One region of the Agarivorans sp. genome, then DNA from elsewhere that is predicted to be linked to it. Evidence: predicted binding sites of a transcription regulator. Region 1 holds the regulator's gene; the other holds the start of a gene.

Region 1 (4,857 bases):
TGAAGCGGTCTGCTGCTGTTTCTTAGTTGGTGTTTGACCGCGGTCTTCCAAGGCAAAAGCTTTCACCTGCTCAAGCAAGTTATCGGCGTCATCATCGGTACTCAATAACACCATAACGCCATTTTCTTTAGCGATTTTTTCCAAAGCCTTATCAATTGGCCAGCTCATTCGCCCAGCTCGGTCGCTGCCAAGTAAGTCGCTGAAAGGGTTATGCAAATGCACCCGGACCAAGGTTGCTTGATTAGGATCAACTTGTCCCGCCTGCATCACAAAATGTACTTTTTGGTCAATGGTATCGCGGTAGGTAATTAACTTAAAATCACCGTAACGGCTAGGCATATGACATTCAGAAACCCGCTCGATGGTGGTTTCGTTATTGTTACGGTACTCAATCAAGTCAGCGATAGTGCCCATCTTCAAGCCATGTGCTTCACAAAACTTTTCCAAATCGGGGCGACGCGCCATGGTGCCATCTTGATTTAATATTTCAACAATAACGGCGGCCGGTTCGCGGCCTGCTAAACGGGCTAAATCTGTCCCCGCTTCGGTATGGCCTGCACGGGTTAATACGCCACCTTCTTGTGCCATCAACGGGAAAATATGCCCTGGCATCACAATATCACTGGGTTTGGCATCGCGCGCTACCGCAGCCTGCACAGTTCGAGCGCGGTCGGCTGCAGAAATACCAGTTGTAACGCCCTGCGCCGCCTCAATAGACACGGTAAAATTGGTGGAAAACTGTTCGGTATTAACGTCTACCATTAATGGTAATTTCAACTGCTGACAGCGCTGTTTGGTCATAGGCAAACAAATTAAACCGCGCCCATAGGTCGCCATAAAATTAATCGCCTCTGGCGTTACCATGTCGGCCGCCATAATCAAATCGCCTTCATTCTCACGATCTTCATCATCCATGAGAACCACCATTTTACCATGACGTAAATCTTCAATAATTTCTTCGATACTGCTTAATGACAGAGCAACCTTACTTACCTTTGAGGCATATTTACTGTTGTTCCAACATTTTAAGCCAGCTACTTAATAAAGCCATGCTGAGCTAGGAATGCGCTGTTAATTTTAGAGGGTTGAGCTTGTTCCGCGTAACCGACCAGCCGTTCGACATAGCGGGCAATAACATCCACTTCTAGATTGATTTTTTGCCCCACCACCCAACTGGCAATGGTAGTTTGTTCCGCGGTATGCGGAATAATAGTTAAGCGCAGCTGTTGCTGCTCTACCTGATTCACCGTTAAGCTAATGCCATCTACCGTAACCGAGCCCTTGTGAGCGATGTAACGAGCTAATTCATTTGGTACTGTTAGCCATATATTAACGGCACGTGCGCTGGGGCTAATACTGTTGACTTCGGCAAGGCCGTCAACATGACCACTGACAATGTGTCCACCAAAGCGACTGGTCGCTAACATGGCTTTTTCAAGATTAACCCAGTCCCCCTGCTTACACTTAGCCAGCGAAGTTAAACTCAAGGTTTCGGTGGAAACATCGGCGCAAAAATAATCTTGGCCAAATTCAACCACGGTTAAACAAATACCACTGACCGCAATACTGTCGCCTAAATGCACATCAGACATATCCAGTGTGGGGCAAGCGATTTTCAAGCGAACATCGCCACTGCGTTTATCAACACTTTTAATCGTGCCGAGGGCTTCTACTATTCCTGTAAACATCTTGCTGTGCTCGATTATTGAGGGATCCAGATAGTCTTTATGTCGGGGCCAATACGCCGCGTTTCAAGACAGCGCCAAGAATTTAGCTGAGACATTTGTGTATAACCGCCTAAGCCAACCAAACTGTGCGCATCGGCTCCCATTAGTAAGCCCGCTTGATAACAAATCAATTGGTCTACCAAGTTTTGTTCAATCAAAGCGGCGGCAAATTTGGCTCCCGCTTCAACCCATAAATCATTTATTTCCGCTTCAGCCAATTGCCGCATCAATGCGCTTAAGTCGGCATCGTCTGAAGAAACTAACAATTGTTTAGCCGCTGGTAAGCCGTTTTGATGCTGAGTGCTAGCTACCCATAAATTCTGCGGCTGTTTAAAAATATTTAATTGTGTTGATGCCTTAGATAAGCGTTGCTGGCGGTCCAGTACAATACGAATAGGCTGGCGTAGCTCAGCTTGCGTCAGTTGTTCCGCTAGGCTGCCTAATTCGCCATGGCGCACATTTAGGCTGGCGTTATCGCGAATCACCGTTGCAGCAGTGGATATAATTGCATGGCTAGCCGCCCGCTCACGTTGCACATCACTACGTGAATAGGCCGAGCTAATCCACTTACTCTCGCCGTTAGCTAAAGCCGTTTTAGCATCGATAGAGCCCGCCAGCTTAAGCCGAATAAAGGGTCGCTTACGCTCAATTCGGCTTAAAAAGCCGGGGTTAAGCTCACGCGCTGCTTGCTCCATTAAACCGCTGCGCACCACTATGCCCGCTTGCTGTAAACGAGCGATCCCTCTGCCTGCGACCTGAGGGTTGGGGTCGACCATGGCGACCACCACTTCAGCCACTCCCTGCTCCACTAGCATGTCGGCACAAGCCGGCGTTCGACCAACATGACTACAGGGCTCTAAAGTAACATAACAACTTGCGCCTTGCAGGCTATAACCGCGCGCCTTTGCCGCTGCGGCAGCGTTGACTTCAGCATGGCCTTCACCGGCTTTACGGTGATAACCTTCACCAATGACTTCGCCGTTTTTGACTAATACACAACCCACATTGGGATTGGGAGCGGTGGTATAGCGCCCCCGTTTAGCCAAGCCGATGGCACGAGCCATATAACGGCAGTCATCAATACTAAAACTCACTTCTTTTCCAACTTGGCGATTTCTTCACTGAACTCTTTAATATCTTCGAAAGAATGGTAAACCGAGGCAAAACGCACATAGGCCACCTTATCCAAATTAATTAAGGCTTCCATTACGAGATTACCAATGAACTTGGTTTCCACTTCACGCTCACCGGTGGCACGTAATTGTGATTTAATCTTGTTCACTGCTTGTTCGACTTGATCAACACTCACCGGGCGTTTTTCCAAAGCCCGCATCATTCCAGCGCGCAACTTATCTTCGTCAAAGGGCTCTCTCACCCCATTACCCTTGATAACCCTAGGCATGACCAGTTCGGCAATTTCAAACGAGGTAAAACGCTCATGACATTCCAAACATTCGCGTCGTCGTCGTACCTGATGCCCATCGGCAACTAACCGAGAATCAATAACTTTAGTTTCATGAGCAGAGCAAAATGGGCAATACATAGTTAATTCCTGTAACGAATATGCGGCGATTTTAGCCGCTAAGCCGCTTTAGGTACAGGCTGAAGCCTTGAATAATTCAACCCAAGTCAATATTTCCCTGCACCGCTGATAGCCTTAACTAAAGCAAGCCGCTATGACTAAACAAACTAAGCAATTGAGGAGGAAAGGTTTAAATAAAAGGTAAAATGATTACTTAGGAATGATTGTTTTTACTAGCTAGCCACAAAACCCAAAGAACCTATTAACAACATCTATTAAAGTAAAAAGCCCTACTGTTTATGAAGAAGCAAAGCTAGCAACTAAAGCCAAATATTAGATGATCAACGAGCCGGAGATTTATGGCTGCGGCTAACAGGCTAAAGTTACAGTAAAATATGACTCAAACGGCCCGTAAAGCCGATGCAACTAAGCCAGCTAAGCCATTGCCTTGGCAAGTCCATTGCCAGGAAGCACGACAAACTTAAACGAAACTACAGTAAGACTAGAGCAATAAAGCCTCCCCAAATAACAAACTGTAGAATCAATTGTCGTTTCGCATTGGTGATGGGATTCATATCCATTTCTGTTCTCTCTTTATTCATGCAAATTGCCAGCATCGCCGATAATTTGACTCATTAATCAGTTTGTTAACTTAGTGCAAATTCAATACCAACTACTGACACAGGAGTCAACAACCAGTTTATTCTCTCATTGGTCTGCGACTTTGATCCACAGCAAAATTATCCTACAAAAACACAAAAAGGAGGCCTAAGCCTCCTTTCTTAACTATTAGCGCCTAGTCCCTAGGCTAACTACTAATACTTATCCGTAAACAGGGAAACGCTTACAAAGTGCCAATACTTGGCCTTTAACGCGTTCAATAACCGCTTCGTCCTGTAAATTGTCCAATACGTCACAAATCCAACCGGCTAGCTCTTTAGAGGCCGCCACATCTAAGCCGCGACGAGTGATAGCAGGAGTACCAATGCGCAAACCGCTGGTCACAAATGGTGAGCGAGGATCATTGGGAACCGAGTTCTTGTTTACCGTGATATTGGCACGCCCTAAAGCTGCATCTGCATCTTTACCGGTAATGTCTTTGTCGATTAAATCGACCAAGAACAAGTGGTTTTGTGTGCCATTTGAAACAATTTTGTAGCCACGTTGCTGTAGTACTTCTACCATCGCTTTGGCGTTATCCAACACATTTTGTTGGTATTGCTTAAATTCAGGCTCCATTGCCTCTTTAAAGGCCACCGCTTTAGCAGCAATGACATGCATTAAAGGACCACCTTGGCCACCTGGGAATACTGCAGAGTTAAGTTTCTTCTCAATCTCTTCATTAGCACGCGCTAGGATCAAACCACCACGTGGCCCAGCCAAAGTTTTATGCGTAGTGGTCGTCACCACATCGGCAATAGGCACAGGGTTTGGATATAAACCGGCTGCTACTAAGCCAGCAATGTGTGCCATATCAACAAACAAGTAAGCACCCACTTGATCCGCGATATCACGGAAACGCTGCCAATCAACAATGCCAGAATAGGCAGAGAAACCAGCAATAATCATTTTGGGCTTATGCTCTTTAGCTAAACGCTCAACTTCGGC
Region 2 (4,857 bases), on a different contig from region 1:
TGATCTTCACTCTTAATTTTGGCTTTGGCGGTGCGGTAATATTCAACTAAAGAAATATTACTGGGGCAAACAAAGGCACACGCACCGCATTCAATACAATCCATAATATTGTATTCGCGCGCTTTATTTAGCTCGTCGCCCTTCGCAAACCAATAGAGTTGTTGGGGCAACAGGCCCATGGGGCAGGCTTGGGCACATTCGCCACAGCGAATACAAGGTGACTCAGCTACCGCAGCTTGAGGCTTATTTAAGATTAAACAGTTGGTGGTTTTTATCACAGGCGCTTGGGTGCTAGGCAACATAAAGCCCATCATCGAGCCGCCCATAATGACAGGGCCTTCAGAGGCGTGGGCCGCTTGCTCATCGATGATGTCGGCAACGCTAGTGCCAATACTCATCCAGTAGTTGGCGGATTGCCTTAGCCGGTCGCCAGCCAAGGTAATAATGCGAGAAATTAACGGCTCACCATGATCGACTGCGCGGTGTATTGCATAAGCGGTGCCTACGTTATGCACCAAAATCCCCATGTCTATCGGTAGTTGCTTCGCACCCACTTCCTTGCCGGTGAGAATTTGAATCAATTGTTTCTCACCACCAGAGGGATATTTAGTAGGAATACTTCGTATCATAAGCCCTTCGTCGCTGGCTTCACGCAGGGCTTTTAGGGCTTCGGGCTTATCATCTTCCACCGCGATAATGGTTAATTTTGGCTGTAGTGCTGTTTGCAGTAAGGAAACGCCACGTAGCAGCTCATTGGCGTAATTGCGCATTAAGCAGTCATCGGCGGTAATATACGGTTCACATTCCGCGCCATTAATGATCAATACATCCAGCGGTTTATTTGGGGTAATTTTTAAGGCTGTGGGGAAGCCTGCTCCGCCCATGCCGGTAATACCTGCTTGATGTACGCGCTGGCAGATCAGTTCGGGGCTGAGCTCTTGTTCGGTTAACGGCGTTAAGTAGTCGCAATCTTGCTGCTGTTGGTCTACGTCTATCACCACACTGAGCTCGGGTAGAGCAGACGGATGCGCTGATATTCTGGGTTCTATGGCCACAATAGTACCCGCTAGTGAAGCGTGTACTGGTGGCGCTTGAAAAAATTGCGATTGGGTTAAGGCCTGACCTTTTTTAACCCGTTGTCCTGGCTCTACAATGAGTTTTCCGGCACTGCCAATGTGCTGTTGCACAGGAATACAAACGCGGCGCGGTAAGGGCAGTGGCTTGGGCTGGGCACAGCTAATGTTTTGCTTGTGGGTTGCTGGGTGCACGCCACCTTGATAGCTCCAAGTGAAGCCTTGTCTAATTTTGTCTAACCAAGCCAGCATTATTTATCGGCCTCGATAATTGAAACGTTTATTTGGTTCAATTTCCAATCCCAGTTTTTGGTAGTAATAGGTACCGGTCGCATTTCAATACAATCGGTTGGGCAGGGGGCTACGCAAAGCTCACAACCAGTACATTCTTTACTGATTACCGTATGCATGTGTTTGTTGGCCCCCATGATGGCATCTACTGGACAAGCCTGAATGCATTTGGTGCAACCAATACAAGCCTCTTCAACGATAAAGGCGACTTTTTTACGGTCATCTTCTTTTACCGCTGCTTCATCTAGCGGAATCGCTTCCACGCCAAGTAAGTCAGCAATTTTGGCGACGGTTTCTTCACCACCGGGAGGACATTTGTTAATCGCTTCGCCGTTGGCAATGGCTTCTGCGTAAGGTCTGCAGCCGGGGTGACCACATTGCCCACATTGAGTTTGTGGCAGTAAGGACTCTACTTGGTCGGCAATGGGGTTGCCTTCAACTTTATATTTGATGGCGGCATAGCCCAAGATCCCACCAAATACTAAAGCGAGTAAAGTAATTGCAATTAAGGCTTCTAACATAGTTGATATACTACTTAATTAATCCGGTGAAACCAACGAAGGCTAAAGACATTAAACCGGCGGTGATCATTGCGATCGCAGCGCCTTTAAAAGGAACAGGAATGTCGGCAACCACTAGCCGTTCTCGCATCGCCGAGAACAAAATCAAAACTAGCGAAAAACCTGCCGCCGCGCCAAAACCATAGATGATCGACTGAAAAAGATCGTGCTGTTCGTTAACATTAAGTAAGGCCACCCCCAACACGGCACAGTTTGAAGTGATTAGGGGTAAGTAAATACCGAGCACTCGATGTAACGCTGGGCTGGCTTTTTGTACAAACATTTCAGTGAACTGCACGACTACCGCAATCACCAAAATAAAGCTCATGGTACGCAAGTATTCGATTTCTAGCGGAACCAAGATGTATTGCTCTACTAAATAGGAGCACATCGAGGCTAGAGTTAGCACGAAAGTAGTGGCTAAAGCCATGCCGATAGCCGTTTCAACCTTGCTTGATACCCCCATAAAAGGGCATAGGCCTAGAAATTTGACCAAGACAAAGTTGTTGACCAACACGGTACTGATTAATAACAAAAAATATTCAGTCATTGAATTAAGACGCAGCGAAACAAAGCGCTATTATCCTCGTTTGTGGGCGCTATAACAACCGTGAGTTGTATGTGGAAAAGCAAGCAATTTTTTGCTGTGATTTATGGAGCATTTTTGCGCGATCAAATTTACTTTTTACGCTTCGATTGATCTCGATCATTGGTAATAACTTTAAAAATTAAATCTCTCGACTACTACATGTAGTGGGAACTAGAATTTACCACCACTACATATGGTTAACCATCAAACACAGTGCTTTTTTGCTTAGCATTGGCTGCAAAGCCTTGAGCGGCGTGGTTTGCAAGTATTTTAATGAATCAGTGAGAGAATATTGGAGCGTAAATCGTGAAAACAGTCGTGATAAAACGAGACGGAAGCCGTGTACCTTACGACGCTAAACGGATTGTCGATGCAGTGTTAAAAGCAGCTGAAGCCCTAGGGGTTAAGGATAACTTGGTTGCGCTACACATTGCACAGCAAGTAACAGAGCAATTTGTTAACCACCCAGAAGTGGATATTAATGATATCCAAGCCTCGGTGGAAAACCACTTAATGGAAAGTGATAACAAAACACTGGCGCGTGCATACATCGAATATCGTCATGATCGTGATGTGGCGCGTGATAAGCGCAGCGTATTGAATGCTGAAATTCGTGGTTTGGTTGAGCAAAGTAATGCAGCGTTGCTCAACGAAAATGCGAATAAAGACAGCAAGGTGATTCCAACTCAGCGTGATTTATTGGCCGGTATTGTGGCTAAACATTACGCCAAAACCCATTTATTGCCTCGTGACGTAGTGCAAGCCCATGACGCAGGTGAGATCCACTTCCACGATTTAGACTATGCGCCGTTCTTTCCAATGTTCAATTGCATGTTGATTGACTTAGAAGGCATGTTGACTGGTGGTTTTAAAATGGGCAATGCCGAAATTGAAACGCCGAAGTCTATTTCTACTGCTACAGCGGTAACCGCGCAAATTATTGCTCAGGTTGCCAGCCACATTTATGGCGGCACCACCATTAACCGCATTGACGAAATTCTAGCCCCTTATGTGCAAAAGAGTTACGACAAGCATTTAGTGATTGCTGAACGTTGGAACATCGCCGATGCCGAAGCTTATGCTAAGGCTCAAACAGAAAAAGAATGCCACGACGCCTTCCAATCATTAGAGTATGAGGTGAATACCTTACACACAGCCAATGGACAAACCCCGTTTGTGACTTTTGGTTTTGGCTTAGGCTCTTGCTGGGCTTCGCGACTAATTCAACGCTCCATTTTAGAAAACCGTATCGCCGGCCTAGGAAAAAATGCCAAAACAGCGGTATTTCCTAAGTTGGTATTTGCCATTAAAGATGGCTTAAATCACAAACAAGAAGATCCCAGCTACGATATCAAGCAGTTGGCTTTGAAGTGTGCGTCTAAGCGCATGTACCCAGATATTTTAAACTATGACAAAGTGGTTGAAGTAACAGGCTCATTTAAAACGCCAATGGGTTGTCGTAGCTTCCTTGGTCAGTACCAAGAAGAGGGTAAAGAAATCCATGACGGGCGCAATAACCTTGGCGTGGTGAGTATTAACCTGCCACGCATCGCCATTGAAGCAAGAGGCGACGAACAGCGCTTCTTTGAACTGCTCGATCAACGTTTGAGTGTGGCCAAACTGGGCTTAGATAGCCGTATTTCGCGTCTTAAAGGGGTTAAAGCTAAGGTGGCTCCGATTCTTTATATGGAAGGCGCATGTGGCGTAAGACTGAATGCCGAAGATGACGTGTCTAGTATTTTTGAAAATGGCCGAGCATCTATTTCTTTGGGTTACATTGGCTTACATGAAACGGTGAATGCACTATACGGTAATGCCCAGCATGTTTACGATAATAAACAGCTACAACAAAAAGCTATTGGTATTGTTACCGCGTTGAAACAAGCCACTTTACGCTGGGAGAAAGAAAGCGGGTATGCCTTTAGTTTGTATAGTACGCCTAGTGAAAACTTATGTGACCGCTTCTGCCGCCTTGATGCCAAGAAATTTGGTGTGATTGAAGGGGTGACCGATAAGGGCTATTACACCAACAGCTTCCACCTAGACGTTGAGAAAAAGGTAAATCCATTCGATAAAATCGACTTCGAGCAACCTTATCCAGCGGTAAGCAGTGGCGGCTTTATTTGTTACGGTGAATATCCAAATCTACAACACAACACTGAAGCCTTAGAAGACGTTTGGGATTACAGCTACACCCGAGTGCCTTATTACGGTACCAATACGCCAATTGACGAGTGTTATGAATGTGGTTTTACTGGTGAATTTAACTGTACCAGCAAAGGCTTTGAGTGCCCATCATGTGGCAACTCAGAATCCAGCAAAGTGTCGGTTACGCGTCGCGTGT

The links. The regulator NrdR, encoded in region 1, represses ribonucleotide reductase genes. The targets are predictions, from matches to a motif close to AAACACNANATNTNGTGTTT.
Region 2: a site for NrdR is predicted at 2,664-2,683, ahead of nrdD (anaerobic ribonucleoside-triphosphate reductase). Genes of this name have one in related genera too.

Annotation. Positions count from the first base shown of each region.
Region 1 is NZ_JBNKPP010000129.1:5,891-10,747, forward strand. Features, by position in the region: gene ribBA (bifunctional 3,4-dihydroxy-2-butanone-4-phosphate synthase/GTP cyclohydrolase II) at 1-978, opposite strand, end outside; gene ACQY6Q_RS07600 (riboflavin synthase) at 1,035-1,688, opposite strand; gene ribD (bifunctional diaminohydroxyphosphoribosylaminopyrimidine deaminase/5-amino-6-(5-phosphoribosylamino)uracil reductase RibD) at 1,703-2,821, opposite strand; gene nrdR (transcriptional regulator NrdR) at 2,818-3,270, opposite strand; gene glyA (serine hydroxymethyltransferase) at 4,072-4,857, opposite strand, start outside.
Region 2 is NZ_JBNKPP010000259.1:26,066-30,922, reverse strand. Features, by position in the region: partial or broken gene rsxC (electron transport complex subunit RsxC) at 1-1,325, opposite strand, end outside; gene rsxB (electron transport complex subunit RsxB) at 1,325-1,894, opposite strand; gene rsxA (electron transport complex subunit RsxA) at 1,896-2,474, opposite strand; gene nrdD (anaerobic ribonucleoside-triphosphate reductase) at 2,820-4,857, shown strand, end outside.